DNA from 3 places in the Yokenella regensburgei genome. Region 2 is predicted to be linked to each of the others. Evidence: predicted binding sites of a transcription regulator. Region 2 holds the regulator's gene; each other region holds the start of a gene.
What was found. Region 2 encodes PurR, which represses purine synthesis genes. Its sites were predicted from a motif close to CANGCAAACGTTTGCNTG; they were not measured.
Positions count from the first base shown of each region.

Region 1: a site for PurR is predicted at 5,607-5,624, ahead of tusA (sulfurtransferase TusA). Genes of this name have one in related genera too.
Region 3: a site for PurR is predicted at 4,960-4,977, ahead of purM (phosphoribosylformylglycinamidine cyclo-ligase). Genes of this name have one in related genera too.

Region 1 is NZ_RBIZ01000006.1:112,119-121,844, reverse strand. Features, by position in the region: gene arnA (bifunctional UDP-4-amino-4-deoxy-L-arabinose formyltransferase/UDP-glucuronic acid oxidase ArnA) at 1-852, shown strand, start outside; gene arnD (4-deoxy-4-formamido-L-arabinose-phosphoundecaprenol deformylase) at 849-1,751, shown strand; gene arnT (lipid IV(A) 4-amino-4-deoxy-L-arabinosyltransferase) at 1,748-3,403, shown strand; gene arnE (4-amino-4-deoxy-L-arabinose-phosphoundecaprenol flippase subunit ArnE) at 3,400-3,738, shown strand; gene arnF (4-amino-4-deoxy-L-arabinose-phosphoundecaprenol flippase subunit ArnF) at 3,738-4,136, shown strand; gene C7387_RS18625 (DcrB family lipoprotein) at 4,188-4,745, opposite strand; gene C7387_RS18620 (7-cyano-7-deazaguanine/7-aminomethyl-7-deazaguanine transporter) at 4,819-5,484, opposite strand; gene tusA (sulfurtransferase TusA) at 5,684-5,929, shown strand; gene zntA (Zn(II)/Cd(II)/Pb(II) translocating P-type ATPase ZntA) at 5,964-8,162, opposite strand; gene C7387_RS18605 (lysoplasmalogenase) at 8,241-8,867, opposite strand; gene C7387_RS18600 (DUF2500 domain-containing protein) at 9,008-9,367, shown strand; gene C7387_RS18595 (DUF1145 family protein) at 9,403-9,672, opposite strand; gene rsmD (16S rRNA (guanine(966)-N(2))-methyltransferase) at 9,662-9,726, opposite strand, start outside.
Region 2 is NZ_RBIZ01000003.1:1,066,839-1,076,564, reverse strand. Features, by position in the region: gene C7387_RS05400 (C40 family peptidase) at 331-1,149, shown strand; gene acuI (acrylyl-CoA reductase (NADPH)) at 1,213-2,199, opposite strand; gene acuR (acrylate utilization transcriptional regulator AcuR) at 2,330-2,998, opposite strand; gene sodB (superoxide dismutase [Fe]) at 3,240-3,821, shown strand; gene C7387_RS05380 (MFS transporter) at 3,861-5,027, opposite strand; gene cydH (cytochrome bd-I oxidase subunit CydH) at 5,195-5,284, opposite strand; gene purR (HTH-type transcriptional repressor PurR) at 5,582-6,607, shown strand; gene punR (DNA-binding transcriptional activator PunR) at 6,608-7,537, opposite strand; gene punC (purine nucleoside transporter PunC) at 7,655-8,845, shown strand; gene cfa (cyclopropane fatty acyl phospholipid synthase) at 9,147-9,726, shown strand, end outside.
Region 3 is NZ_RBIZ01000003.1:100,185-109,910, forward strand. Features, by position in the region: gene ppx (exopolyphosphatase) at 1-953, opposite strand, end outside; gene ppk1 (polyphosphate kinase 1) at 957-3,017, opposite strand; gene purN (phosphoribosylglycinamide formyltransferase) at 3,228-3,866, opposite strand; gene purM (phosphoribosylformylglycinamidine cyclo-ligase) at 3,863-4,900, opposite strand; gene C7387_RS00520 (6-phospho-beta-glucosidase) at 5,175-6,605, shown strand; gene upp (uracil phosphoribosyltransferase) at 6,818-7,444, shown strand; gene uraA (uracil permease) at 7,533-8,822, shown strand; gene C7387_RS00535 (DnaA inactivator Hda) at 8,918-9,619, shown strand; gene C7387_RS00540 (leucyl aminopeptidase family protein) at 9,660-9,726, opposite strand, start outside.

The DNA of each region.
Region 1 (9,726 bases), on a different contig from region 2:
CACATTAAGAAATGTGACGTGGTGCTGCCGCTGGTCGCTATCGCAACGCCTATCGAGTACACCCGTAACCCGCTGCGCGTGTTCGAGCTGGACTTCGAAGAGAACCTGAAGATCATCCGCGACTGCGTGAAATACGACAAGCGCATCATCTTCCCGTCTACCTCTGAAGTGTACGGTATGTGTACCGACGCGAACTTTGACGAAGACAACTCTAACCTGGTCGTGGGTCCTATCAACAAACAGCGCTGGATCTACTCGGTTTCCAAGCAGCTGCTGGACCGCGTGATTTGGGCTTACGGCGATAAGAACAACCTTAAGTTCACCCTGTTCCGTCCGTTCAACTGGATGGGCCCGCGTCTGGACAGCCTCAACGCCGCGCGTATCGGTAGCTCCCGTGCTATCACTCAGCTGATCCTGAACCTGGTTGAAGGTTCTCCGATCAAGCTCATTGAAGGCGGTAGCCAGAAGCGTTGCTTCACCGACATCAGCGACGGTATCGAAGCGCTGTTCCGCATCATCGAAAACAAAGATGGCCGTTGCGATGGGCAGATCATCAACATCGGTAACCCGGACAACGAAGCGAGCATCAAGGAGCTGGCCGAAATGCTGCTGGCCTGCTTCGAACGTCACCCGCTGCGCGACCGCTTCCCGCCGTTTGCTGGCTTCCGCGATGTGGAAAGCAGCAACTACTACGGTAAAGGCTATCAGGACGTTGAGCACCGTAAGCCAAGCATCCGCAACGCGAAACGCTGCCTGAACTGGGAGCCGACCGTGGACATGGAGAAAACCGTCGAAGAGACGCTGGACTTCTTCCTGCGCACCGTTGAGCTGTCGGACGACTCAGCATCATGAGAAAAGTCGGCTTACGCATCGACGTGGACACCTTTCGCGGTACTCGCGAAGGGGTTCCTTGCTTGCTGGAGACGCTGAAGAAGCATGACGTCCGTGCAAGCATTTTCTTCAGCGTTGGGCCGGACAATATGGGGCGCCACCTGTGGCGCCTGATGAAACCGAAGTTTCTGTGGAAGATGCTGCGCTCGCGCGCAGCATCGCTGTACGGCTGGGATATTCTCCTGGCCGGTACCGCCTGGCCTGGCCGTCTTATCGGCGCCGGGAACGAAGCGATTATTCGCGAGGCGGCGCAGGAACATGAGATTGGGCTTCATGCCTGGGATCATCACGGCTGGCAAATGTGGGCCGGCGTCTGGGAGCAGCAGCGACTGACGCAGGAGATTGAACGTGGACTGCAGGCGCTGGAAGCGATTACCGGCTCACCGGTGACCTGTTCCGCCGTGGCGGGATGGCGTGCCGATCAGCGGGTCGTCAAAGCCAAAGAGTCGTTCGGTTTCCTCTACAACAGCGACTGTCGCGGTACGCGACCGTTTCGCCCCGAGCTCAGCAACGGTGAATTTGGCACAGTGCAAATTCCGGTGACGTTGCCGACGTGGGATGAAGTGGTAGGCAGTGCCGTCAGCGCAGAAGATTTCAATCGTTATCTCCTTGACCAGATCCATCAGGACAAGGGCGTACCGGTATACACCATCCATGCCGAAGTGGAAGGCGGGATTGGTGCGGCGCAGTTTGCCGACCTCCTCGTTCAGGCTGAACGAGAAGGGATCACTTTCTGCCCACTCAGCCAACTGCTGCCGGACGACTTTAGTACGTTGCCGGTGGGTAAAGTGGTGCGTGGGGAAATCGCTGGCCGGGAAGGCTGGCTTGGGCGTGAACAATTATTGGGTTCCGGTTTATGAAATCACTTCGTTATGGCGTGCCGCTGATTATTCTCTACGCGCTGTACTACCTGATTCCCCTCAATTTCCGTCTGCTCTGGCAGCCGGATGAAACCCGTTATGCCGAGATCAGCCGTGAAATGCTGGCCTCCGGTGACTGGATTGTGCCCCATTTCCTTGGGCTGCGTTACTTTGAAAAACCGATAGCTGGGTACTGGATTAACAGCATTGGTCAGTGGCTGTTTGGCCACGACAACTTTGCGGTGCGCTTTGGCTCCGTGTTTGCGGTTACCATGACTGCGGTGATGGTGGCGTGGCTGTCGTGGAAGCTGTGGCGCGATAAACGCACCACCGTGCTCTCCGTGGTCATCTTCCTGACGGCGTTCCTGGTTTATGGTATTGGCACCTATGCGGTGCTGGATCCGATGATTGCCATGTGGCTGATGCTGGCCCTGTGCAGCTTCTGGGGAGCCTCACAGTCCACCACGCGTGGCGGTAAGATTGGCGGTTACGTGCTGCTGGGCATTGCCTGCGGTATGGGCGTCATGACCAAAGGCTTCCTCGCGCTGGCGGTGCCGGTCATCGGGGTTCTGCCGTGGGTGATTGTGCAGAAACGCTGGCGTGAAGTGCTTATCTACGGCTGGCTGGCGGTTGTGGTATGTGTCCTGACCGTACTGCCGTGGGGGCTGGCGATTGCTCAGCGTGAGCCGGACTTCTGGCGCTACTTCTTCTGGGTTGAGCATATTCAGCGTTTTGCGCAGAGTGACGCTCAGCACAAGGCCCCGTTCTGGTACTACATTCCGTTTATGATTGCCGGTAGCCTGCCGTGGCTTGGCCTGCTGCCAGGTGCGCTCAAGCGCGGCTGGCGTGACAGCGAAGGTCTGCGTCCGGAGTTTTATCTGCTGGGTTGGGTGGTGATGCCGCTGCTGTTCTTCAGCATCGCGAAAGGCAAGCTGCCGACCTACATCCTGCCGTGTTTCGCCCCGTTGGCCATCCTGATGGCGCGTTATGCGCTGGATATTGCCGCCCGTGGCGGACGTGCGCTGCGCATTAACGGTCTTATCAACATTGCCTTTGGCGTTATCGGCCTGATTGCGGTGCTGGTGGTGTCGCCATGGGGGATGCTGAAGCATCCGGTATGGACCACTATCGAGCTCTACAAATGCCTGCTGGCGGCGATTGCCTTCGGCGTCTGGGCGGTGATGGGCTGGGTGGCGGTGAAAGACGGCGTGAAGCGCTGGGCGCTGGCGGCTTGTTGTCCGTTAGGGCTGGCGCTGCTGGTGGGCTTTGCTATCCCGGATAAGGTGATTGATGGCAAACAGCCGCAGTTCCTGATTGATATCGTTAACGAGTCGCTGACCCCAAGCCGCTACGTGCTGACCAACGAAGTTGGGATTGCCGCCGGTCTTGCCTGGGAGCTGAAGCGTAACGATATCACCATGTTCGGCCAGCGCGGCGAACTGGAGTACGGCCTGGCGTATCCGGATGCGAAAGAGCGTTTTGTTCGCACCGACGATTTCAACGCCTGGCTGGAACAGCATCGTCAGGAAGGCCCAATCTCTCTGGTGCTTAAGCTGCAGCGAGATGAAACCATTGCAGATTTACCCCTGCCGAAACCTGACAGCGTGTATGTGATGGGCCGGATGGCGTTTATCCAGTACCTGCCACAATGACCGCCTGGCTGTGTCTGGCGATTGCCAGTCTGTTGAGCTGCTTTGGGCAGCTCTGTCAGAAACAAGCTACGCGCCCGGCGAAAGCCGGGCAGCGTGGAAAGCACATTCTGTTATGGCTGGGGCTGGCACTGCTGGCGCTCGGTTTCAGTATGCTGCTGTGGCTGCTGGTGCTGCAGCGTATCCCGGTAGGGATTGCCTATCCGATGCTGAGTCTGAATTTCGTCTGGGTAACGCTTGCCGCACGTCTTATCTGGCGTGAGCCGGTTGCCGGACGCCACTGGGCAGGCGTTGCGCTCATCATTATCGGTATTGCGATTCTCGGGAGCTCTTTCTGATGGGCGTTATCTGGGCATTAATGAGCGTACTGTTGGTCAGCACGGCGCAGCTGCTGTTGCGCCACGCGATGTTGCAGCTGCCTCCCGCTACTTCTCTGCTTCCTTTGTTGAACCACCTGCTCCATTTCGCGCCGGGTACCTTCGGCCTGCTCGCCGGTTTGTTGTGCTACATGCTGTCGATGGTGTGCTGGTACTTCGCGCTGCATCGCCTGGCGCTCTCCCGGGCCTATGCGTTGCTGAGCCTGAGCTACATTCTGGTGTGGGCCGCCGCCATTATGCTGCCCGGCTGGCATGAGCCTTTTACCTGGCAGGCGCTGTTTGGTGTGCTGGTGATTGTCGTGGGAGTGATGGTGATTTTTATGCCGACCAAAAACCGCCATTCTGAGAACGAAGAATAAAAAAATGGCCTCCGGTGCTGCCACCGGAGGCCATTTTCTTTCGCGAAACCGTTATTTGATTTCGAGCGTATTAATGATGCTTTCTGCGGCAGTCTGCGCCTGCTGCTGGTTGTCTGCTGGCAGAGTGACCTGCAGGGTCAGCAGTTTGTTATCCAGCTTGCCCAGCACCACGGAAGAGTAAGCCGTCTGGCCTTTCGCGGAGATGATGGTATCAAGCTGCTGCAGCTGATGGCCTTTCACATCCAGGGTTTTGTTGGTCACGACCTGCAGCTGCGGGTCACGGCTGCGCTGCTGATCTTCCAGACGTTTTGCCAGCACCGTTAAATCTTCGGTCGTGTCATCACCCACAATAACGATAACCGCTTTCTGACCGGTAGCGTCAGAGTACACGTGCATGTTGTTTGCCTGGGTACCAAGCTTACCGCTCTGATCGGTCATATCCGCTGGCAGCGTGAAGCTGAGCTTACCGTCAAGCAGGTTGACCGGCTGGCCTTTAGCGTTGCTCTCGGCGGACGCACCCTGAACAGGCGTTTTGCTATCGCTATTGTCACAGGCTGCAAGTCCCATCACCAGCAGGCCAATACCGACATATTTAACCAGATTGCGCATTGACTTCTTCCTTTCGATAAACGGCCATGAACGGCACATCGGCCTATCTTATCACAACCGTTTCGTCGAGCCTTTAACCTGGTTGAAATGTCGGGTTTTCAGATTTATCTGCGAGTTTTTTCAACAGCATATTCAGCAATACGCCGTACATCGGCAGGAAGAAGACCAGGCTGATAAGCACCTTGAAGGCGTAATCCACGAGGGCGATTTCCACCCAGTGGGTCGCCATGAACGGGTCGGTGCTGCGCCAGAAGGCGATAAAGAAGAAGGCCAGCGTATCGCTGACGTTACCAAACAGCGTGGAGGCGGTTGGCGCCAGCCACCAGCGGCGGTTCTGTCGCAGGCGGTTAAAGACGTGGACGTCGAGGATTTGACCCAGGGCATATGCCATAAAGCTTGCTGCCGCGATGCGTGCAACAAACAGGTTGAAGCTGCCGAGGGCGGCAAAGCCCTGCCACTCGCCCATAAAGAACAGCGACGAGATGATATAGGAAGCAATCAACGCGGGAGCCATCACGGCGAAAATAATACGTCGTGCCAGCGGTGCGCCAAAAATTCGCACGGTCAGGTCGGTGGCGAGAAAGATAAACGGAAAGCTGAACGCACCCCAGGTGGTATGGAATCCAAACACCGAGACCGGCAGCTGGACCAGGTAGTTACTGGAGATGATCACCAGAAGGTGAAATAGCGATAGCCAGACGAGCGCGCTCTTGCGCTGCGCGAGGGTAAAAGTTTTCATGTTGTGGCCTTTTTTTATCGAACCGAGCCCTTTTTGCGCTGGTTCTGAACGGTTGGGGTGAGGGAACCCAATAAAACGGCCGCATGATACTGCGTTCTGCGCGCAATGCAATGGCTAATTTTCACGCAATCGTTAACCTGGTTTGCTTTGTGACGGGTGCGGCGTAAACTACTGCCGTTTTTAGATGAATGAGATGACCATGAGCGATCTGTTTTCAAGCCCAGACCACACCCTTGATGCCCAGGGCCTCCGCTGCCCGGAGCCGGTGATGATGGTGCGTAAAACCGTACGTAACATGCAAACCGGTGAAACGCTGCTGATTATTGCCGACGATCCGGCGACCACCCGTGATATTCCGGGGTTCTGCCGTTTTATGGAGCATGAACTGGTGGCGGCGCAGACCGAAACCTTACCGTATCGCTATCTGCTGCGAAAAGGTCACTGATTTTCCCTCTCCCGGGCGGGAGAGGGAAGATGTTTTACTTCTTACGTAACAGTCGCAGGGCGTTTGCTGTTACCAGCACCGTTGCCCCCGTATCTGCCAGCACCGCCAGCCACAGTCCGGTTATCCCCAGAAGCGTCGTCACCAGGAATACCCCTTTCAGACCCAGCGCGATAGTAATGTTCTGGCGAATATTGGCGTGGGTGGCGCGGGCGAGACTTATCATTTGCGCAAGGCCGGTCAGACGGTTGTGAGTCAGCGCCGCATCGGCGGTCTCCAGCGCAACGTCGGTGCCGCTGCCCATCGCAATCCCAATTGTGGATGCCTTCATCGCTGGCGCATCGTTGATGCCATCACCGACCATCGCCAGCGGTGCGCGGGCGTTGAGCGCCGTCACTTCGCTGACCTTATCGGCAGGCAGCAGACCTGCGCGGAAATCGAGCCCCAGTTCACCGGCAATGGCGGCCGCAGCGCGCGGGTTGTCGCCGGTAAGGATAACGCCCTGTACACCCAGCTGATGCAGCGCATCCACCGCTTCACGCGCATCTTCGCGCAGCGTATCGCGCATCGCCAGCACCCCGAGCAGCGCGCTGTCGCGGGAAACCAGCACCACCGTCTGCCCGGCGCTTTCCATCTGCTGAATGTTCTCTTCGTATTCCCCGGCCGGGAACTTACCGGCGGCGCAGATAAGCACTCGCTGACCATCAACTTCAGCTTCAATCCCGGAGCCTGCCAGCGTCCGCTGGGAGGTGGCGACTGGCAGCGTCAGCTGACGCTCTGCGGCTTCGTTGATAATCGCCTGTGCCAGCGGGTGGCTGGATCCCTGTTCCACCGCGGCAGCCAGCGCCAGCAGTGAATCTTCAGAGACATTACCGACGGTGATGATTTCCGTAACCCGTGGTTTACCCACCGTCAGGGTGCCGGTTTTATCGAACGCGACATGGCGTACCTGGCCGAGCTGCTCCAGCGCCGCGCCGCCTTTAATCAACGCCCCGCGGCGTGCCGCTGCCGCAAGGCCAGAGGTGATCGCCGCCGGGGTCGAGATAACCAGCGCACACGGGCAGCCAATCAGCAGCAGGGTTAAGCCTTTGTAGATCCACGGCATCCAGGCGGCGGCGAAGAACAGCGGTGGCACGACGGCGACCAGCAGCGCGACGACCATGATGGCGGGCGTGTAGATGCGACTGAAACGGTCGATGAAGCGCTCGATAGGCGCGCGTTTGTCTTCAGCCTCTTCAATCAGACGCAGAATGCGGTCGATGGCGCTGTCGCCTGGTTCTGAAATCACTTCCAGGGTTATCAGGCGATCGACGCTGGTGGCACCGGCGGCGACGGTATCGCCCACCGAGCGCTCTACGGGTACCGACTCACCGGTTAAGGCGCTTTCGTCAAAACTTGCAAACGGTGACAGCAGTTTACCGTCGGCAGGCAGACGTCCACCGGCGGCGACCTCAATCACATCGCCCGGGCGCAGCGCGCTTTGTGGCACGGTTTCACGCTCGCCGTCGCGCAGACGAATGGCGGTTTCTGGCTTCAGCGCCATCAGTGCGCTGACTCCCTGACGTGCACGACTGGCTGCCCAGCCTTCAAGGCGTTCCCCGATCAAGAACAGCAGCAGCACCATCGCTGCTTCCGCGGTAGCGCCGATAAACAGGGCGCCGATAGCCGCCACGCTCATCAGGGTTTCGATAGCGAACCAGCTGCCGCTTTTCATCAACCGCAGCGCCTGACGAGCAATCGGGAACAGGCCAACCAGGGTGGTGGCAACGAACGCAAGGCTCCCCAGCGGGTGGTTGAACTGCTCCAGCCCCCAGCTCAGCGCCATCATAATAATCAGGGTGATAAGCGGCAGGTTCGCGCGAAAGCGGGAAGGTGCCGGCGCCTGCGGGGCGTTTTCATCGCGCAGTGAATAGCCCGCGGCGGTCACCGCCTTTTCTACCTGTCCGCGCACGTCGCGTTCGGCATCGACCAGCAGTTTTTCAGTCGCAAATAGCACCTGAACCTGGTTTACGCCGCTGACCTGACGTACGGCGGTTTCGACTTTACGCGCACAGGCGGCGCAGTCCATACCGTTGACGACCCAGCTGTAGCGGGTGCCGGTGGCGCTGGCGATTTCAGCGGTTTCACTGGCACAGCCGGAGTCGCAGCAGCACTCGTCTGCCTTCTCTACGGCAGGGGTGAGCTTGAATGAAGAGAACTTTGGTATTTTTTGGCCATTAGCTTCTGGAATCGACATGGCTGCCTCCGGTTAACGATAACTTTCTCATTAACCGGAAGCATACACTCTGGAGTCGACTCCAGAGTCAAGCGCAGATTATAAATACAGTGAACGGACGATCAGGAAGTGCCCGGCGAAGTAGCAGGCAGAGGAGATAGCGTTGTCCGCGCGGAAGCGGCGGCGGTAGTGGCTGACCATCCAGACGATGTTGCCAGTCAGCAGCAGGGCGGCGCCGAGGAACCCCGACAGCGCGGTGCTGGTTGGACGCAGGAACCACTGCTCACCGGCGAGCCAGACCATCACCAGCGTCATGCCGATAAAGGTCAGGACAGGCATCCGCAGCTCTTCCAGGCGGCTCCAGATAACCGCAATCAGCAGCGCGCCAATCACCAGCAACACCAGCGGCAGTGGCCAGAAGAAGGAGAGCGTCATTTGCGTTGCGAAGTAAATGGTGTACAGCAGATGCGACAGAAAGAACGCCCCCACGGCGTAGAGGATGCGCTGGCGCGGCAGCAGCGTAAGCGCATCGCCAATCATCGACGCGCACAGGCCCGCAATCACCAGATAGCTGATGGAATTAAAAATAGGTGCCTGCAGCGCCAGCAGAAGCAGCAGGATAATCGTGACGGGTTTGAACACCCAGCGTTGCCAGACCGGGCCGCGATATGATGCATCGACATACAGCCAGGCGGAGAAGCAGACAGCAATAAACGACCAAAGCATAGTAAGTCCCTGTCTCTGTTATGGTTGAGTAAGCAGGTTGCTTACGCGTCAGGTTCCAGTGTAGTGCTGAGAGCACCGGGATGACAATGCAAGCCTTACCGCGTTATGCTGATTTCCGCCGATTCTGACAGGACTGATGGATGAACAAGATGCCGCTTTTTTTCGTCGTCGTGGTCGCGATTATCGTGATTGCCGCCTCGTACCGTTACGTGCAACAGCGCCGTGAAAAAATGGATAACGACGCCGCCCCGCTGATGCAAAAACGGGTGGCGGTAAGCAACAAACGTGAAAAACTGCTCGATGACCGTCGTTCGCGCCAGCAAATTGTCGCCCCTGCCGGGAGCAGCATGCGCTATGACGTCAGCTTTAAACCGGAGAACGGCGGGCTGGAGATGTCGTTTCGTCTGGATGAGAAGCAGTACAACCAGTTGACCGTGGGTGATAAAGGCACGTTGAGCTACAAAGGGACGCGGTTCGTGGATTTTGTGGCGGATAAATAACGCGAATGCGCCGGGCGGAGCGCCCGGCAGCGGCATTACTTCTTCGGCGTTATTTTCTTCTGCCACACCAGCAGTTCAAAGACTCCGAACAGGAAGATGCGAATTTTCTCCGCCGTGGTCATCTGCGGGCCGTCTTTCGGCAGCGTGGTTTTCAGCAGCGCCATCTGCATGCCGTGCATCAGCACCATAAATACCAGCGCCACGTTAACAAAGATATTGAGTGGACGCGGGTATGGCTGAATAAGGTTCCACACCAGGAAGGCCCAGACGAACAGCATCAACACCCGTCCAATATTAATCAGCATCGTTTTCTCCTTGCGTGTCGCGATGGTACAGGCGGTACGCCACCTGTCCGGCCA
Region 2 (9,726 bases):
TATAACTTCTCTTACGGCAGTAGTCTGACATTGTAGCGTCTATGACCGCTGTCCGAAAATAACATTTTGTTCACGCCTCATTATTTTATCTTCTGCGTTCAGAAGTTGCCTTAAAAATATCTCTTTATCGGCAGCACGGATGAAAATCTGAGCGTTTTATTTCTGTATGTTGCTCGACTGCTGCATTTTTTTGCACTTGCTTACGAAACGGGATATCAGATGCAAAAAGGCTATTAACATTTCGTGTTCTTATGCATTAGAATCGATGCGTTTTGAAAAATCATACGCAGGCATGATGGCAGGCCTGCCTTAATCACAGGGGATTGCTCAGTGGCGCGGATAAATAAAACCTCGATCACGCTCTGTGCTTTACTTTTTACATCGATATCGTTTACGCCTTTGTCGCATGCTTCCCAGCAGGCGCGGTCGTCTTCAGCCCAAAAAGCGCACCCGGTTAAAAGCAGCGAACGTAAGAAAAAAACCAGCCAGAAAACCAAAACCACTGCTAAAACAACCAGCAAAACCAGCACTAAAACCAGCGCTAAAAAGAAAACCACCGCCTCCAGCAAAGCGTCATCCTCGACTCACAAAACCGCTTCCAGTACGCATAAGGGCAGCAAGCAACAAACCGCTGCCGCCAAAGTGACGCAAAAATGCACCGTCACCAAAGGCCACAAGAAGAAATGCGTTAAGGTCGTTGACGATAAGCCGCTGAAAGTGGCCGATGTGCACAAAGCAAAAGTGCAGAAAGCGCAGAAAACCGCAATGAACAAATTAATGAACCAGATTGGTAAACCGTACCGTTGGGGTGGCACCTCACCGCGAACCGGTTTTGATTGCAGCGGTCTGGTTTATTACGCCTATAAAGATCTGGTGAATATTCGTATTCCACGTACGGCTAATGAAATGTACCACTTGCGCGACGCGCGCCCGGTGAACCGCAGTGAACTGGAAAGCGGCGATCTGGTGTTCTTCCGCACCCGCGGTCGTGGTACTGCCGATCACGTTGGCGTGTATGTTGGTAATGGGAAATTCATCCAGTCTCCGCGTACCGGTCGCGATATTCAGGTGACCTCGCTGAGCGAAGACTACTGGACCCGTCACTACGTTGGCGCTCGTCGCGTAATGACACCAAAAACCATTCGCTGATCCCTGCCCTGTTCAAACGACAGAAGCCCGCATAATGCGGGCTTCTTCTTTTATTCATCAGTTCTATTTATTGCAGTCAATCACCACACGACCATGAACCTGGCCTGCCAGCAGCGCTTCGGCGGTGGCAATGGCAGTGCTTAGCGGTTTCACAACGCTGATACCCGCTAAGTCATCGGCGGTCAGGTACCGGCACACGTCGCGCCAGGTCTCTTCGCGGACCGCCTGGCTTACCATCACGCTATCCACGCCCCGCAGCGTCACTCCACGCAGGATGAAAGGGGCAACGTTTGCCGGGAAATCCATTCCCTGTGCCATGCCGCAGGCAGCCACGACGCCGTTGTATTTTGTTCCGGCACAGGCGTTGAACAGGGTGTGGCTACCCACGGTATCCACCGCCGCGGCCCAGCGCTCTTTCTGCAACGGCTTACCTGGAGCCCCCAGCTCATCGCGATGGATTATCTCCTTCACGCCCCATTTAGCCAGCAGCTGTGCGGTTTTCTCCGGACGCCCGGAGCTTGCGATAACGTCATAACCCAGTTTGCGCAAAATGATGGCCGCACAGCTACCCACCCCACCGCTGGCACCGGTCACCAGCACCGGGCCCATCTGCGGCGTTATCCCCTGTTTCAACAAGGCATTCACACACAGCATGGCGGTAAAACCAGCGGTGCCGATAGCCATCACCGTCTGTGGGCTAGCGCCTTCCGGCAATCGGGTCAGCCATTCGCTCTTCACTCTGGCTTTTTGCGCCAGACCGCCCCAGTGGCGCTCGCCCACGCCCCATCCCGTGAGCAAAACCTTATCCCCCACGCGATAAGCATCGTCTGAACTCTCGGTGACCGTTCCGGCAAAATCGATGCCCGGCACCATTGGAAACTGGCGCACAATCGGGCCGCGTCCGGTGATGGCTAACGCGTCCTTATAATTGATGGAGGAATAATCGATAGCGACAGTGACGTGACCTTCCGGCAGGTCACTTTGCGCAACGGAAGTATATTGCGCGTCATAACCCGCGTCGGACTTATTGATGAGAATGGCGTTAAACATGCTGATTCCTTAATAGACCAGTTGGCTACAATAATATGCGCGATGAGATGCAGGCGTCGTTTATCAGACAATAATAGACCGATCGTCTAATTAATTCTATTGCTTTTGCTGCGGCACAGGCCTGGAGGCGCTAGTTACTGACGGAAAGCCCGGCGATAAAGCCCTGCAGAAAGAGATCCAGCGGGCGGCGGGTTTGTTCTAAACGGGCACGGAGCACTGCCCCTTCCCAGCCGGTCCAGAAGAACGAAGCCTGAATGTTGATATCAACATGGTGCGCTATCTGCCCTGCTGCCACGGCGTCACGCAGGCATACCGCAAGCGACGCTTCCCATTGATCAAAGACCTGCATTAATTTCTGGCGAAACGCTGGCGGAAGTGTTGCCACCTCATGCGCCAGATTGCCCACTGCACAACCGCGATTGAACTGATACTTCGCCATTCCTGAGGCTGCCGCATCCACAAAGGCTGCGATCCTGTCGAGCGGTAAACGGGTTTCGTCACCCAGGGTACGCTGAAGGAGTCGCGCGAAAAAACTGTCGTACTGTTCAAGCACCGCCATCCCGAAGGCTTCTTTACTCTCAAAATAGTAATAGAAAGAGCCTTTCGGGACGCCGGCACGTTTGAGGATGTAATCAAGGCTGCTGGCGCTGAACGGTGACTCGGTCAGCACTTCCACTCCGGTGCAGATGATAGTGCGCTTCACATCAAGCTGTACGGAGACCGCTTTCGGTGGGCGTCCGCGTTTCCTGCGAGGCGTCGCGCTGTCCGTTGGGCTATTCGCAGAGAGTTCAGAGGACATGCAACCTCACAAAATCAGAATAAAAAGACTGGCTTAACAGTATAAGCGCGCAAGTGCCACGGGAACCATAAAAATCCCCTCTCAGCGCCAGTCTGACACGCTTTGCCGGTATGAGCCTCGCCACACAACCCGGCCAGATGTAAGGTTAAGTTCCTCTTTTGTCTCGCCTTTCAATTTGCTACCCTACCCATACTCGATACGTGGTTATTGAGTGTTCATACAATAATAAAGGAGAGTAGCAATGTCGTTCGAATTACCTGCATTACCGTATGCAAAAGACGCCCTGGCGCCGCACATTTCCGCAGAAACGCTGGAATATCACTACGGCAAGCATCACCAGACCTACGTCACCAACCTGAATAACCTGGTAAAAGGCACCGCGTTTGAAGGCAAATCACTGGAAGAAGTTGTTCGTACTTCTGAAGGCGGCATGTTCAACAACGCAGCACAAGTGTGGAACCACACCTTCTACTGGAACTGCCTGGCACCGCAGGCCGGCGGCGAGCCAACCGGCGAAGTAGCTGCAGCCATCACTAAAGCGTTCGGCAGCTTTGCAGATTTCAAAGCACAGTTCACCGACGCGGCTATCAAGAACTTCGGTTCTGGCTGGACCTGGCTTGTGAAGAAAGCAGACGGCAGCCTCGCTATCGTCTCGACTTCTAACGCGGGTACCCCGCTGACCACTGACGCGAAGCCGCTGCTGACCGTCGATGTGTGGGAACATGCGTATTACATTGACTACCGTAACGCCCGCCCGAACTACCTCGAGCATTTCTGGGCGCTGGTAAACTGGAATTTTGTTGCGAAGAACCTGGCAGCATAAACCAGAACGCAGAAGGGTCACCCCTTCTGCGTATTTTTATCACTGACTGACCATCGCCTCTTCAGGCTGAGAACGCCCACCGAACAGCACCACAACCAGCGCCAGCCCGGCAATAATCGCCCCCATCACCGGTACAAAACTGTAGCCGAGGCCACCGGAGATCACCGCGCCACCGGCGGCGGCACCCAGTGCGTTACCGAGATTGAACGCCCCAATATTCACTGAAGAAGAAAGCCCTGGAGCTTCGTGAGCCACACGCATCACACGCATCTGCAGCGGCGGTACGACGGCGAAGGTTGCGGCGCCCCACACCACCATGCTGATAGCGGCGCCAATTTCACTGCGCGCCAGCAGCGGAATTGCCAGCATAATGACCATCAGCAGCAGCAGGAATACCTTCAGCGTCCGGCTGACCGAACGGTCGGCAAACTTACCACCAAGGTAGTTACCGATAGAGAAGCCCACGCCGATCAGCACCAGCATCGCGGTGATAAACAGCGGAGAGGCGTCGGTGATGGTGTGCAGGACTGGTGAAATATACGTATAAAGCGTAAACATCGCCCCGGCACCCAGCACGGTGGTCAGCAGCGCTGACAATACCTGCGGACGCATCAGTACAGAAAGCTCGCGTTTAACGTCAGGGCGCTCACCGGCACTCCCTTTTGGCAGAGAGAACCACAGGCTCAGCATCGCCACAACGCCCAGGCCGGCGGTAGCAAGGAAAGACATACGCCAGCCGATGGTTTCACCAAGCCAGGTCGCCGCCGGCACACCGCCGATATTGGCGATAGTCAGGCCCATAAACATGGTCGCCACCGCGCTTGCCTGTTTATGCTTCGGTACGACGCTTGCGGCCACCACTGACCCCAGGCCGAAGAACGCGCCGTGGTTAAGGCTGGTGATGATGCGTGATAGCATCAACGTGGTGTAATCCGGCGCAATCGCCGACAGCACGTTGCCGAGGGTAAAAATAGCCATCAGGAACACCAGCGCGTTACGGCGCGCCCGGTGAGACAGCAGCAGCGTCATCAGTGGTGCACCCACCATCACGCCAACGGCGTAGGCGCTGATTAACATCCCGGCAACCGGAATAGAAACATCAACCCCTTTCGCAATGACGGGCAGCAGGCCCATGGGTGAAAACTCGGTCGTACCGATGCCAAACGCGCCTATCGCGAGGGCTACTAATGGAAAATTGATTTTCATCTAACAACTCCGGTCAGCCGCGGCGAAGGCGCGGTACCCTATTAAGAAGTTGAAAGTATGACAGCAATCACAAAAAACAGAAGTGAAGGAATTGGCAAAAGATTATTGCGCAATTGATAACAATGGCGGGGGAAGGGATTGAGGGAGATGGCTCTCCCTCATGAAAATCAGTGCAGAACGGCCGTCAGCCCGGCCGCAACGATCAGGGCCAGGGTAATGATCGTGGTAGTCAGAGAGAGCTTCAGTTCGGTACTCATCAATTTTTCTCCTTTTTATCCCCACATGAAAAGTGAGCTTGCTCATTTTTACATAGTTAAGCACAAAAATCTGCACGCTTTTCGTCGCGATGATCATTATTTCTCTTTCCCTTTGCGCCAGGATGAGCCAAAATCCCACGCTAAATTAAAAGCGTACCGGCCATTGACCCCCTCCTGTCGTCCTGTGTCGTTTTCCCGGCGTAATGCAATCTGAAATGATTGCGTCAGGGTGTGTAGAGGCAAACGTTTACGTAGCAAGTTATACAGGAGTTCAGGATATGGTCTGGAGTGAGAGCCATGGCAACGATTAAAGATGTAGCGAAGCGCGCAAACGTTTCCACTACAACCGTATCACACGTAATTAACAAAACCCGCTTTGTGGCGGAAGAGACGCGCAACGCGGTGTGGGCAGCGATCAAAGAGCTGCACTACTCCCCGAGCGCCGTCGCCCGTAGCCTGAAGGTTAATCACACGAAATCGATTGGCCTGCTGGCGACCAGCAGCGAAGCGGCCTACTTCGCTGAAATCATTGAAGCGGTTGAGAAAAATTGCTTCCAGAAAGGCTATACCCTGATTCTGGGTAACGCCTGGAACAACCTTGAAAAGCAGCGTGCTTATCTGTCGATGATGGCGCAAAAGCGCGTCGATGGCCTGCTGGTCATGTGTTCTGAGTACCCGGAATCGGTTATCTCAATGCTGGAAGAGTACCGTCATATCCCGATGGTGGTGATGGACTGGGGCGAAGCTCATGCCGACTTCACCGACTCCGTTATCGATAACGCCTTCGAAGGCGGTTATATGGCGGGCCGCTACCTGATTGAGCGTGGCCACCGTGAAATCGGCGTGATCCCGGGACCGCTTGAGCGCAACACCGGCGCGGGCCGTCTTGCCGGCTTTATGAAAGCCATGGAAGAAGCGCTGATTAAAGTGCCGGAGCACTGGATTGTACAGGGCGACTTTGAGCCAGAATCCGGCTATCGCGCCATGCAGCAGATCCTCGGCCAGCAGCACCGCCCCACCGCCGTATTCTGCGGTGGCGATATCATGGCGATGGGTGCCATTTGCGCCGCCGACGAGATGGGATTGCGCGTGCCGACGGATATTTCGGTGATCGGTTATGATAACGTGCGCAACGCCCGCTATTTCTCCCCGGCGCTGACCACCATTCACCAGCCGAAAGATTCTCTGGGTGAAACGGCGTTCAATATGCTGCTCGACCGTATCGTCAACAAACGCGAAACCTCGCAGTCCATCGAGGTGCATCCGCGTCTGGTGGAACGTCGCTCCGTTGCCGACGGCCCGTTCCGCGATTATCGTCGTTAATCACTTCTGCGGGTCCGGAGCCTCCGGTACCCGCAGCCACTCCCGGTTCAGCGTTTCACTATCCCCAAGATAATCCAGCAACCAGGCCAGCGCCGGAGACATATCCTGCTGCTGCCACGTCAGGCAACAGGCAGAATCCTGGTACGGGTTTTCGAGACACAGTTCCACCCACTCCCCGCTTTCGATCCACGGACGAGCAAAATGCTCTGGCACCATGCCAACACACAACCCCGCCGACAGACAGGTGGCCGACGATGTCCAGTCCGGCACCACGACGCGTTTCTGGTTATCCAGAAGCCAGGTGGTCCGCTTTGGCAGCGATCGCGAGGTATCTTCGGTGACCAACGAAGGCCAGTTGCGCAACGCCTCATCGCTGAGCACGCCTTCCATGCTCGCCAGCGGATGATGATGCGCAACCACGCACACCCAGTGCAGTGTGCCCATATCGCGAAACGCGTAGCGTCCCCCGACCGGGATCGCCTGCGTCGCGCCGATCGCCATCTCTACCCGACCATCAGCCAGTGCATCCCAGACGCCGTTGAACACTTCCTGGTAGACAATCAGCTCGACGTCCTGAAAATGGCGATAGAAATCAACGATCATCTGCCGGGTACGTTCCGGCCTGACGATATTATCGACGGCAATGGGCAACTGGCCGCGCCAGCCGTTGGCAATCTGCTGACACTGCTGGCGGGTGATCTGCATTTTTTTGATAACAGAACGCCCTTCTTTTAAAAACCAGACACCGGCAGGCGTCAGTTCAACATCGCGATGGCGCCGTTCAAAGAGCGGTACGGCGAGCCACTCCTCCAGCTGACGTACCGTATAACTGACCGCGGAGGGCACGCGATGCAGCTCCTGGGCCGCTGCGCTGAAGCTGCCATTACGGGCGACAGCATCGACCACTTCAAGAGAATATTCAGACCACATTTTCTGCCTACAAAAATTTTGAATTCACTAAACAAATATTAGCGTTTCACAAGCCGCTTTGCACTCCCTACACTCAGCGCCTGAGTCGTACACCTGCATCTATAAAGAGAAAGTGATATGCAACCTGGAAAATTATTTCTTGCCTGGCTGGCCGGTTTAAGCGTGCTCGGCTTCCTGGCGACGGACATGTACCTGCCCGCTTTTGCCGCTATTCAAAGCGATCTACAAATACCTGCCGCCAGCGTGAGCGCAAGCCTGAGCCTGTTCCTGGCCGGTTTCGCCGTCGCGCAACTGCTGTGGGGACCGCTGTCCGACCGCTATGGTCGCAAGTGGATCCTGCTCGCCGGTTTAACCATTTTTGCCCTTGGCTGCCTTGGCATGCTGTGGGTACGTGACGGCATGCTGCTGCTGGTCCTGCGCTTTGTGCAGGCCGTTGGCGTCTGCGCAGCAACGGTAACCTGGCAGGCGATGGTCACCGATTACTATCCGGCCCACCGCACCAACCGCATTTTTGCCACCATCATGCCGCTGGTTGCCCTCTCTCCGGCGCTGGCGCCGCTGTTGGGTAGCTGGATCCTGGTACATCTGGAATGGCAGGCCATTTTCGGAGCGCTGTTTATTATTACGCTGATTCTGATGATCCCGGCGCTGCGCCTGAAGAAGCCTGCCGAGAAAGCAGCACAAAAATCAGAAAAGAAACTGACCTTCTTTACCCTGCTGCGCTCCCGTGCCTACTGCGGCAACGTGTTGGTTTATGGTGCCTGTTCAGCCTGTTTCTTCGCGTGGCTGACCGGCTCCCCGTTCCTGCTGCACGAGATGGGTTACGGCCCGGGTGCTATTGGTCTGAGCTATGTGCCGCAAACTATTGCCTTCCTGGTAGGGGGTTACGGCTGTCGTGCTGCGCTGCAGAAATGGGAAGGTAAACAGCTGCTGCCGTGGGCGATGATGCTGTTTGCGCTTAGCACCATTGCCACCTGGGCGGTGGGTCTGTTCGATAACGCTACGCTCACCGGTCTGCTCATTCCGTTCTGCATTATGGCGATGGCGAATGGGACTATTTACCCGATTGTGGTTGCCCAGGCGCTCCAGCCCTTCCCGCAGGCTACCGGTCGCGCCGCGGCGCTGCAAAATACGCTGCAATTAGGACTGTGCTTCCTGGCAAGCCTGCTGGTTTCTACCTTCATCACCGCGCCATTAACCGCAACAACCAGCGTGATGTTGGGTACGGTGGTGCTGGCAGGTATCGGATACGCCATGCAGGCGCAGCGCGGTGAAGCTAAGCCGGTCGTCGCAGAAACCACGAATTAATTACGGAAAATATAATACTTAATTGATAATATTTGTCTGCTAACATTTTTTTATTGAATCACTGCTTTTAGCGGCCTATACTGAACCCGTTACACATAATTATGAAGTTTATTATGCATTAACGGGTTCAGGATTTGTTCCCGCTTCTCCATGGATGGCCTTTCAGTAAGGGTTTTCACCCTTCTCTGTTCTACGTCGGATAGCTGGTTCACGGTACTTTCCGTGAAATTTCTCACAAGCCTAAAAAAAAGCGACTACGCTGTTTTATGGATCTAAATCACTAGCGCGTGATGGAGAAGCTATGAGTTCATCGTGTATTGATGAAGTAAGCGTGCCAAATGACGAATGGCACCGAATTGCCAATGAACTGTTAAGTCAGGCAGATGTCACCATTAACGGATCTGCACCTTCCGATCCGCAGGTTACCAATCCTCGTTTCTACAAGCGTGTCCTCCAGGAAGGATCACTTGGCCTTGGTGAAAGTTATATGGACGGCTGGTGGGAGTGTGAACGGCTGGACGTTTTCTTTCAAAAGGTACTGAGTGCCGAGCTGGACAAAAAACTGCCCCACCACTTGAAAGACACGCTGAGAATCGCAGGCGCTCGTTTATTTAATCTACAAAGTAAAAAAAGAGCCTGGATTGTGGGTAAAGAGCATTACGATCTTGGCAACGATCTTTTCAGCCAGATGTTAGATCCGTTAATGCAATACTCCTGTGGTTACTGGAAAGATGCCAAAACGCTTGAAAATGCGCAGCTGGCAAAACTGGATCTGATTTGCCAGAAACTGAAGCTCAAGCCAGGCATGCGAGTGCTGGATATTGGCTGCGGCTGGGGTGGACTGGCGTTCTACATGGCAAAACACTACGGGGTGGGCGTCG
Region 3 (9,726 bases), 970 kb from region 2:
GTACGGCTGCGAATATCCTGATGGCGGAAACGACCTTCCATCTCATACAGCACGCCTTCGCGCAGCGCGCCATCGGACAGCCGTAGCTCTTTAATCGCCAGCGCATCAAACACGCCGCAGAGGATAGCGAGCCCCGGCACGAACACCGCTTTACGCTCGTCAGAGAGCCCCGGCATGCTGAGCGCTTCAAAGTTTTTATGCTTCAGTAATTCGTCTACCAGCATTTCAAGACGTTCCGGCGTCACGAAACCGTCTTTCTCACCCATCGCCAGCAGCACCTCGTGGGCAGCTTTGATGGTGCCGGAAGCGCCGAGGGCGACATTCCAGCCGTGAATGCGATACTGCCAGGAGAGGGTCTCCAGCTTCTGGCTTGCCGCGAGGCGCGCACGCTGAAAGTTCTCTTTGTTGATAACGCCGCCCGCGAAGAACATCTGCGCGAAGCTCACGCAGCCCATGCGACGGCTTTCTACCAGTTGGGGTTCGAAGTCTTCACCAATGACCATCTCGGTGGAGCCACCGCCGATGTCGATAACCAGCTTGCGGCCTTTTTCCGGCTGGGTATGTTCCACTCCCATGAAAATCAGTCGCGCTTCTTCGTTACCCGAAATAATTTCGATGGGATAAGGGATAACCTTTTCCGCACGTTTAAGAAATTCCTGCGCATTCAGCGCCACGCGCAGCGTGTGTGTACCCACAATGCAGACGCTGGAGGGGGAGAATCCCTGCAGTCGTTCGGCAAAGAGGGAGAGGCAGCTAAGCCCACGTTCCATCGCTTCTTCGCTGAGCATGTTGTTTTCATTCAGACCATCAGCCAGATGTACTCGTTGCTTCAGGCGGCCAATAATCTGCATCGCGCCGTCAACCACGCGGGCGATGACCATATGAAAACTGTTTGAACCGAGATCTACCGCGGCGAATTCCTGTGGCCGCGGGGAGTTGTCGTGTATGGGCATAGGTTAATCGGGTTGCTCAAGTGATTTGATATAGTCATAAATCGCTAATTGTGCGCGTACTTTACGGCGATTACCGCGCGGAACATAGCGATTACTCAGTTCTTTATCAACATAACGCGCCTTTACAGTGTCGCTGAACAGGAGATCGATAATATCGAGGATCTGCTGTTTGAGACGCGGGTCAAGCAGCGGCGCCGCCACTTCAATACGATAGTCGATGTTGCGCGTCATCCAGTCGGCGGATGAGAGATACACGTTTTTATCGCCACCGTTCTCAAAAATATAGATCCGATCGTGTTCAAGGTAACGGTCAACGATGCTAATTACGCGAATATTCTCGCTGATGCCCTCAAGCTCCGGGATGAGCGAGCACATGCCGCGGATCAGCAGGTTAACCGGTACGCCGGAGCTGGAAGCGGCATACAGCCGGTCAACCAGCCCTTTGTCCACGAGGTTGTTGAGCTTGAGCGTAATGCCGGAAGGCAGGCCGTTCTGCGCGTTGGCAATCTCTTTGTCGATCATCTCGTACAGCAGGCGGCGCGAGTTTTGCGGCGACACCAGCAGATACTCGAAATTCACCGGGCGGTACGGGTTTTCGATAAAGTTGAACACCCGGCGTACCTCGTTGGTGATGCGCGCATCGGCGGTCAGCAGCGAGTAGTCGGTATAAATACGCGCGGTTTTCTCGTTAAAGTTACCGGTGCCGATGTGGGCGTAGCGCACCACGTCATCACCCTCTTTACGCGAGATAAGGAACAGCTTGGCGTGAATTTTAAGGCCGGGCGCTGAGAAGATAACGTGCACCCCGGCGGCGGTCAGACGCTTCGCCCAGTGGATGTTGGCTTCTTCGTCGAAGCGCGCCTGCAGCTCCACGACCACGGTAACTTTTTTGCCGTTATGCGCCGCGTGGATCATGGCATCAATAATGCGTGAGTCTTTGGCGACGCGGTAAATATTGATTTTGATAGCCAGCACGCTCGGGTCGAACGACGCCTGACGCAGCAGTTCCAGCACGTGCTCAAAGGTGTGGTACGGATAGTACAGCAGCACGTCGCGTTCACGGATAGCGTCAAAGCCGTTGCGGAATTTATCAAACCACAGGTGACGCAGGCGAGGCAGCGGCTTGTTCACCAGATTGCCCTTGCCAACATTCGGGAAGCTAATGAAATCTTTAAAATTGTGGTACCGTCCGCCCGGGACGATGGAGTCAAGACGCGAAATAGTCAGCTTTTCACGCAGCATTTCGACCATCGCATCCGGCATATCGCGCTGGTAAACAAAACGCACCGGCTCTGCGGTGAGGCGTTGTTTCAGGCTTGAGGACATCAGCTCCATCAGGCTCGATTCCATCTCGTGAACGAGGTCATACTCGGCATCACGGGTCATCTTCATCGAGTAGGCATTCAGCGCATCGTAATCGAAGAAGCCTTTGAAGATGTCATCGAGGCAGTAGCGCAGGATGTTGTCCAACAGGATCATTGGTTTGCGGCGGCGCGGGGTTTCTGGCGGCAAATTCACAAAGCGCGGGACTTTATCTGACGGAATTTCAAGCAGCGCATATTCGATGTTATCGCCGCGAATAATCTCCACCGCCAGATAGGTGTAATCATCTTTCAGGAACTGTACGAGGTCAGTTTCCCGGGTAATCAGGATCGGGGTAATGTGCTGGCGAAGATACTGCTTAAAGTAGTGACGCAGCCAGTTTTGCTGATTGACCGACAGCTGGCGTTCGTTAATCAGGAAAATTTGATTACGCGCCATCTCGAGCAGCAGCTCGTTATACAGGCTGTCAAACTCCTGATCCGCTTTCAGCACACGGGTCTGGATTTTACCTAACAGGTGTCGGGAATGGGCCGTTAAACCTTGTTCTTCACTGATGATAATACGGCGCTTAAGCTCGGCAAATCGAACTTTATAGAACTCATCAAGGTTGTTGGAATAGATGCCCAGAAAGCGCATGCGTTCAATAAGCGGGTTACTCTTATCGGCCGCTTCCTGGAGTACACGTTCGTTGAAGGATAACCAACTGAGTTCTTTCTCGATATAAAGCTTTTCCTGGCCCATTACTACTCACACTCCGGTTCGTTCACGGGACGCGGTAAATCCGTCTCCATGCTTATATTGCTAGCTTTGTCAGGCGATGTCCAACTGTGCCAGATAAGTATGACAGTTTTCCGGCATTACGCTGGCGCATAGCGAAAAAGTGAAGGGTTTCAGACGGTAATAGCGGGAATGGCCCGGGGCAAAGTACATACCACGGGCACAGAGGAGGCATTATTCGGCGGCGTAGCCCTGCGGCGGCAGCGGGTGACCATCCATCCAGGCCTGACCATCACGCATTTGCAGTCGGCCATCGACAAACCAGCTTATGACCAGCGGGTAAATCGCGTGCTCCTGCACTTGTACGCGGGCGGTGACGTCGTCTTCATCATCACCGGCAAATACCGGGACCTTCGCCTGCAGAATAACCGGCCCGCCATCGAGTTCGTCGGTGACAAAATGCACCGACGTACCATGCTCTTCATCGCCGTTCTCCAGCACCTGGCGGTGCGTGTAAAGACCTGGATATTTCGGTAGCAGAGAAGGGTGAATATTCAGCAAACGGCCCTGATATTGCGCAACAAACTCCGGGCTCAAAATGCGCATATAACCCGCGAGCACCACAATGTCCGGGGCGTAAGCATCGATTTCGCGGATGAGCTCGCGGTCAAAGGCATCACGGCTGGCAAACTGATTCGCCGCAAGTGCATGGGCGGGGATCCCGGCATCACGCGCGCGTTCAAGTCCGAACGCGTCGGCCTTGTTGCTGAATACGGCGCGAATAGCGCCGTTAATCCGTTGCTGTTCGCAGGCGTCAATGATGGCCTGCAGGTTGCTACCATTGCCGGAGATCAGCACGACGATATTTTTCATTCAATGACCACACGCTCTTCGGAATCGGAGTTTTTGATATACCCGATTTTCCACGCGTTTTCACCTTTCTCTTTGAGGAATGCCAGTGCTTTGTCTGCTTCTGCTGCCGGCAGGGCGATAACCATCCCGACGCCGCAGTTGAAGGTGCGATACATTTCGCGACGGCAGACGTTGCCGTTTGCCTGCAGCCAGTGGAACACCGCCGGCCACTGCCAGGAGGATTCGTCGAGTACCGCCTGGGTGTTATCCGGCAGGACGCGCGGAATGTTTTCCCAGAAGCCGCCGCCGGTCAGGTGGGCGATGGCGTGGACGTCCACTTCTTCAATCAGCGCAAGAATTGATTTCACGTAGATGCGGGTCGGGGCCAGCAGGTGGTCGGCCAGGCTCTGTCCGTCGAGCTGGGTAGCTTCCGGGTCGCACTTGCTGACTTCGAGGATTTTACGCACCAGCGAGTAGCCGTTAGAGTGCGGGCCGCTGGAGCCAAGGGCGATCAGCACGTCACCGTCGGCCACTTTGGAGCCGTCGATGATTTCGGATTTCTCAACTACGCCAACGCAGAAGCCTGCCACGTCGTAGTCTTCGCCGTGATACATGCCCGGCATCTCAGCGGTTTCACCGCCGACCAGCGAGCAGCCCGACTGCAGGCAGCCTTCGGCAATGCCGTTAATCACGCTTGCAGCGGTGTCGACGTCCAGCTTACCGGTGGCGTAGTAATCGAGGAAGAACAGCGGCTCTGCGCCCTGAACCACCAGATCGTTAACGCACATCGCCACGAGATCGATACCAATGGTATCGTGGCGTTTCAAATCCATCGCCAGACGCAGCTTGGTGCCTACGCCGTCGGTACCGGAAACCAGCACCGGTTCACGATATTTCTGCGGCAGCGCACACAGCGCGCCAAAGCCGCCGAGCCCTCCCATGACCTCCGGGCGGCGGGTTTTCTTCACCGTGCCCTTGATACGGTCGACCAGAGCGTTACCTGCGTCAATATCAACACCGGCATCTTTGTAGCTAAGAGAGGTTTTGTCGGTCACAGCGAAATCTCCACGCGTTTCTTGCGATAGAAGTAAAAAACGGCGCCATTCTAACAGCCAAAGCAAACGTTTGCGAGCCTGCTTTACGTTCATTTTTCATCAGCCGTTATTTTCTGCATTTCTGTCGATATCGTCCGTGAACTTGATACCGTTCACGAAAATGAAACCGGGTACATTCTTCTTCTTGCATCGTGGGCACGGGCACAACATCATTCACTGAAACCGGTTTCTGTGGCGTCAACATGACGCGAACATGCTGAAAGAGGGAATACGAATGTCTGGATTTAAAGCAGGATTCTTATGGGGTGGGGCGGTTGCGGCGCATCAGCTGGAAGGCGGCTGGAAAGAGGGCGGGAAGGGGGTCAGCGTTGCGGACGTCATGACCGCCGGTGCGCACGGCGTTCCGCGACAAATTACCAACGGCGTACTGCCGGGGAAAAACTACCCAAACCACGAGGCGATTGATTTTTATCACCGCTACAAAGAAGACCTCAGGCTGTTTGCCGAAATGGGTTTTCGCTGCTTCCGAACCTCTATCGCCTGGACGCGTATTTTTCCGAACGGTGATGAACAGCAGCCAAACGAAGCCGGGCTACAGTTCTACGACGACCTGTTTGATGAATGCCTGAAGCTTGGTATTGAGCCGGTGATTACGCTCTCCCACTTCGAGATGCCTTATCACCTGGTGACCGAGTACGGTGGCTGGCGTAACCGTAAGCTGATTGATTTCTTTGTGCGTTTTGCCACCGTGGTTTTTGAGCGCTACCAGCACAAAGTGAAATACTGGATGACGTTCAACGAAATCAACAACCAGGCGAACTTCCACGAAGATTTTGCCCCGTTCACCAACTCCGGAATTCACTACCAGCCGGGTGAAGATCGTGAGCCGGTTATGTTCCAGGCGGCGCACTACGAGCTGGTGGCGAGCGCTCTGGCGGTGCAGGCGGCGCGGAAAATCAATCCTTCATTACAGATTGGCTGCATGATTGCGATGTGCCCGATTTACCCGCTGACCTGCGCGCCGAACGACATGATGATGGCGATGAACGCCATGCACCGACGCTACTGGTTTACCGACGTTCACGTGCGCGGCAAATATCCGCAGCACCTGCTCAACTACTTTGAGCGTCGCGGATTTGAGCTTGATATTACTGCTGAAGACCACGCCATTCTGGCGAAAGGGGGCGTCGACTATATTGGTTTCAGCTATTACATGTCGTTTACCACCAAGGCGACGGAGGATAACCCAACCCTCGACTACGACGAATCCACAAGCCTGGTCGCAAACCCTTACGTGCAGAAGTCAGACTGGGGCTGGCAGATCGACCCGGTTGGGCTGCGTTATTCGTTGAACTGGTTCTGGGATCACTATCAGCTCCCGTTGTTCATTGTGGAAAATGGCTTTGGCGCCATTGATGTGCAGGAAAGCGACGGTACGGTGAACGACCAGTACCGCATTGATTATCTCTCTGCGCATATCCGCGAAATGAAAAAGGCGGTGGTGGAAGATGGCGTGGATCTGATGGGCTACACCCCGTGGGGCTGCATCGACCTGGTATCCGCTGGCACCGGTGAAATGAAGAAGCGCTATGGCTTCATTTATGTCGATAAAGATAACGAGGGCCATGGCAGCCTGGCGCGTAGCAGGAAAAAATCTTTTGACTGGTATAAGAACGTGATTGCCAGCAATGGTAATGAACTTTAACTGCCAGGAGCGCTGGGCTTAACTGACCTGATGCGCTGATCTATAAAAAGCCGGAACGATGTCCCGGCTTTTTTTCGTATATTTTCTAATATGTAACGAGCTGTTAATCACTTTGCTTGATCGCGGTCAAGCATTACGGGTATGGCGTAATCCGAAAAAAGCGGTATAATCCCGCGATTTTTTTTGTGGCCGACACTCAGAGGAGTATGAGAATGAAGATCGTGGAAGTGAAACACCCACTCGTCAAACACAAGCTGGGCCTGATGCGTGAGCATGACATCAGCACTAAACGCTTTCGTGAACTGGCCTCTGAAGTCGGCAGCTTACTGACCTATGAAGCAACTTCTGATCTGGCGACCGAGAAGGTCACCATTGAGGGCTGGAACGGCCCGGTAGAAGTTGAGCAGATCAAAGGTAAGAAAATTACCGTTGTACCTATTCTGCGTGCCGGTCTTGGCATGATGGAAGGCGTGCTGGAGCACGTACCGAGCGCACGTATCAGCGTGGTGGGTATCTACCGTAATGAAGAAACCCTCGAGCCGGTACCGTACTTCCAGAAGCTGGTCTCTAACATCGACGAGCGTATGGCGCTGGTGGTTGACCCGATGCTGGCAACCGGTGGTTCCATGATTGCAACCATCGACCTGCTGAAGCAGGCGGGCTGCACCAGCATTAAGGTGCTGGTTCTGGTTGCTGCTCCGGAAGGTATCGCTGCGCTGGAGAAAGCGCACCCGGACGTTGAGCTGTACACCGCCTCCGTCGACCAGGGACTCAACGAGCACGGATACATTATTCCGGGGCTTGGCGATGCCGGCGATAAGATTTTTGGTACTAAATAAGTGATTCACTAAAAAGAGCCGACTTTAAGAGTCGGCTTTTTTTTGAGTAAAACAACACACTACTAATAACAACACAGAGGAAAACGCTATGACGCGCCGTGCTATCGGGGTGAGTGAAAGACCGCCGCTCTTACAGACAATCCCGCTTAGTTTGCAGCACTTGTTCGCTATGTTTGGCGCAACCGTGCTGGTGCCAGTCCTGTTTCACATCAACCCGGCTACCGTACTGCTGTTTAACGGCATCGGGACGCTGCTGTATCTCTTTATCTGTAAAGGCAAAATTCCGGCCTACCTGGGATCGAGCTTTGCATTTATCTCCCCGGTGCTGCTTTTGCTGCCGCTGGGTTATGAAGTGGCGCTGGGCGGCTTCATTATGTGCGGCGTGCTGTTCTGTCTCGTCTCGTTTATTGTGAAAAAAGCGGGTACCGGCTGGCTGAACGTCATGTTCCCACCGGCGGCGATGGGTGCCATCGTCGCGGTTATCGGTCTGGAGCTGGCGGGCGTTGCGGCGAATATGGCGGGTCTGCTGCCAGCGGACGGACAGTCGGCAGATTCCAAAACCATCATCGTGTCGCTGGTGACTTTAGGCGTCACCATTTTTGGCTCCGTGCTGTTCCGTGGCTTCCTCGCCATTATCCCCATCCTGGTGGGCGTACTGGTGGGTTACGCGCTGTCGTTCTCAATGGGGATGGTCAACACCCAGGCGATTGCCGACGCACACTGGTTCGCCCTGCCAACGCTGTACACCCCGCGCTTTGAATGGTTTGCCATTTTCACCATTCTGCCTGCGGCGCTGGTGGTGATTGCCGAGCACGTAGGGCATCTCGTGGTCACGGCGAATATCGTCAAAAAAGACCTGATCCGCGATCCGGGCCTGCATCGCTCCATGTTTGCGAACGGTTTCTCCACCATCATCTCCGGCTTCTTTGGCTCAACGCCAAACACCACCTACGGGGAAAACATCGGCGTGATGGCGATCACCCGCGTGTACAGCACCTGGGTTATCGGCGGCGCGGCAATCATCGCGATCCTGCTTTCCTGCGTGGGTAAACTTGCGGCGGCGATCCAGATTATCCCGATCCCGGTGATGGGCGGCGTGTCGCTGCTGCTGTACGGGGTGATCGGTGCTTCCGGTATTCGTGTGCTGATCGAATCTAAAGTCGACTACAGCAAAGCACAGAACCTGATCCTGACCTCTGTGATCCTGATTATCGGAGTCAGCGGCGCGAAGGTGCACATCGGTGCCGCAGAGCTGAAAGGCATGGCGCTGGCCACCATCGTGGGCGTGGCGCTGAGCCTTATCTTTAAGCTTATCAGCGTACTGCGTCCGGAAGAGACGGTACTGGATGCAGAAGACAGCACCGAAGTGAAGCATTGATCCTTTAACCGGGCGGGATCCTCGCCCGGTTCTCTCCCGCTATAAAACTGTGTTAAACTCTTCGCGTTTTTGTGTAAGCCCATGTTGAGGTCGCTCTGAACACACCGGCACAGCTCTCTCTGCCACTTTATCTACCTGACGATGAAACGTTCGCAAGTTTCTGGCCGGGCGATAACCCTTCTCTTCTTGCTGCGTTGCAGAATGTTCTGCGTCAGGAGCACAGTGGTTATATCTATTTCTGGTCACGCGAAGGCGCGGGTCGCAGCCATTTGCTGCACGCGGCCTGTGCAGAACTGTCGCAGCGTGGCGAAGCCGTAGGTTATGTTCCACTGGATAAACGCACGTGGTTTGTTCCCGAAGTGCTCGAAGGCATGGAACAGCTTTCGCTGGTTTGCATCGACAATATTGAGTGCGTAGCCGGGGACGAACAGTGGGAAATGGCGATTTTCAATCTCTACAACCGGATCCTCGAATCGGGTAAAACGCGCCTGCTGATTACCGGCGATCGCCCGCCGCGCCAGCTCAATCTTGGGCTTGCGGATCTCGCGTCCAGGCTGGACTGGGGGCAAATCTACAAGCTGCAGCCGCTGTCTGACGAAGACAAACTGCAGGCGCTGCAGGTACGCGCTCGGCTGCGCGGTTTTGAAATGCCGGAAGACGTGTGCCGGTTCCTGTTAAAGCGTCTGGACAGGGAAATGCGCACGCTGTTTATGACCCTCGACGAGCTCGACAAGGCCTCGATCACCGCTCAGCGCAAGCTGACGATCCCCTTCGTAAAAGAGATCCTCAAACTGTAGCGCCATCCGGCAATATTGCCCGGCGGCGCTTCGCTCGCACCTACCGTCCATCCTCAGCCAAATCATTAAGCAAATGCTGCATCAGCAGCGGGATCGGCCTGCCTGAT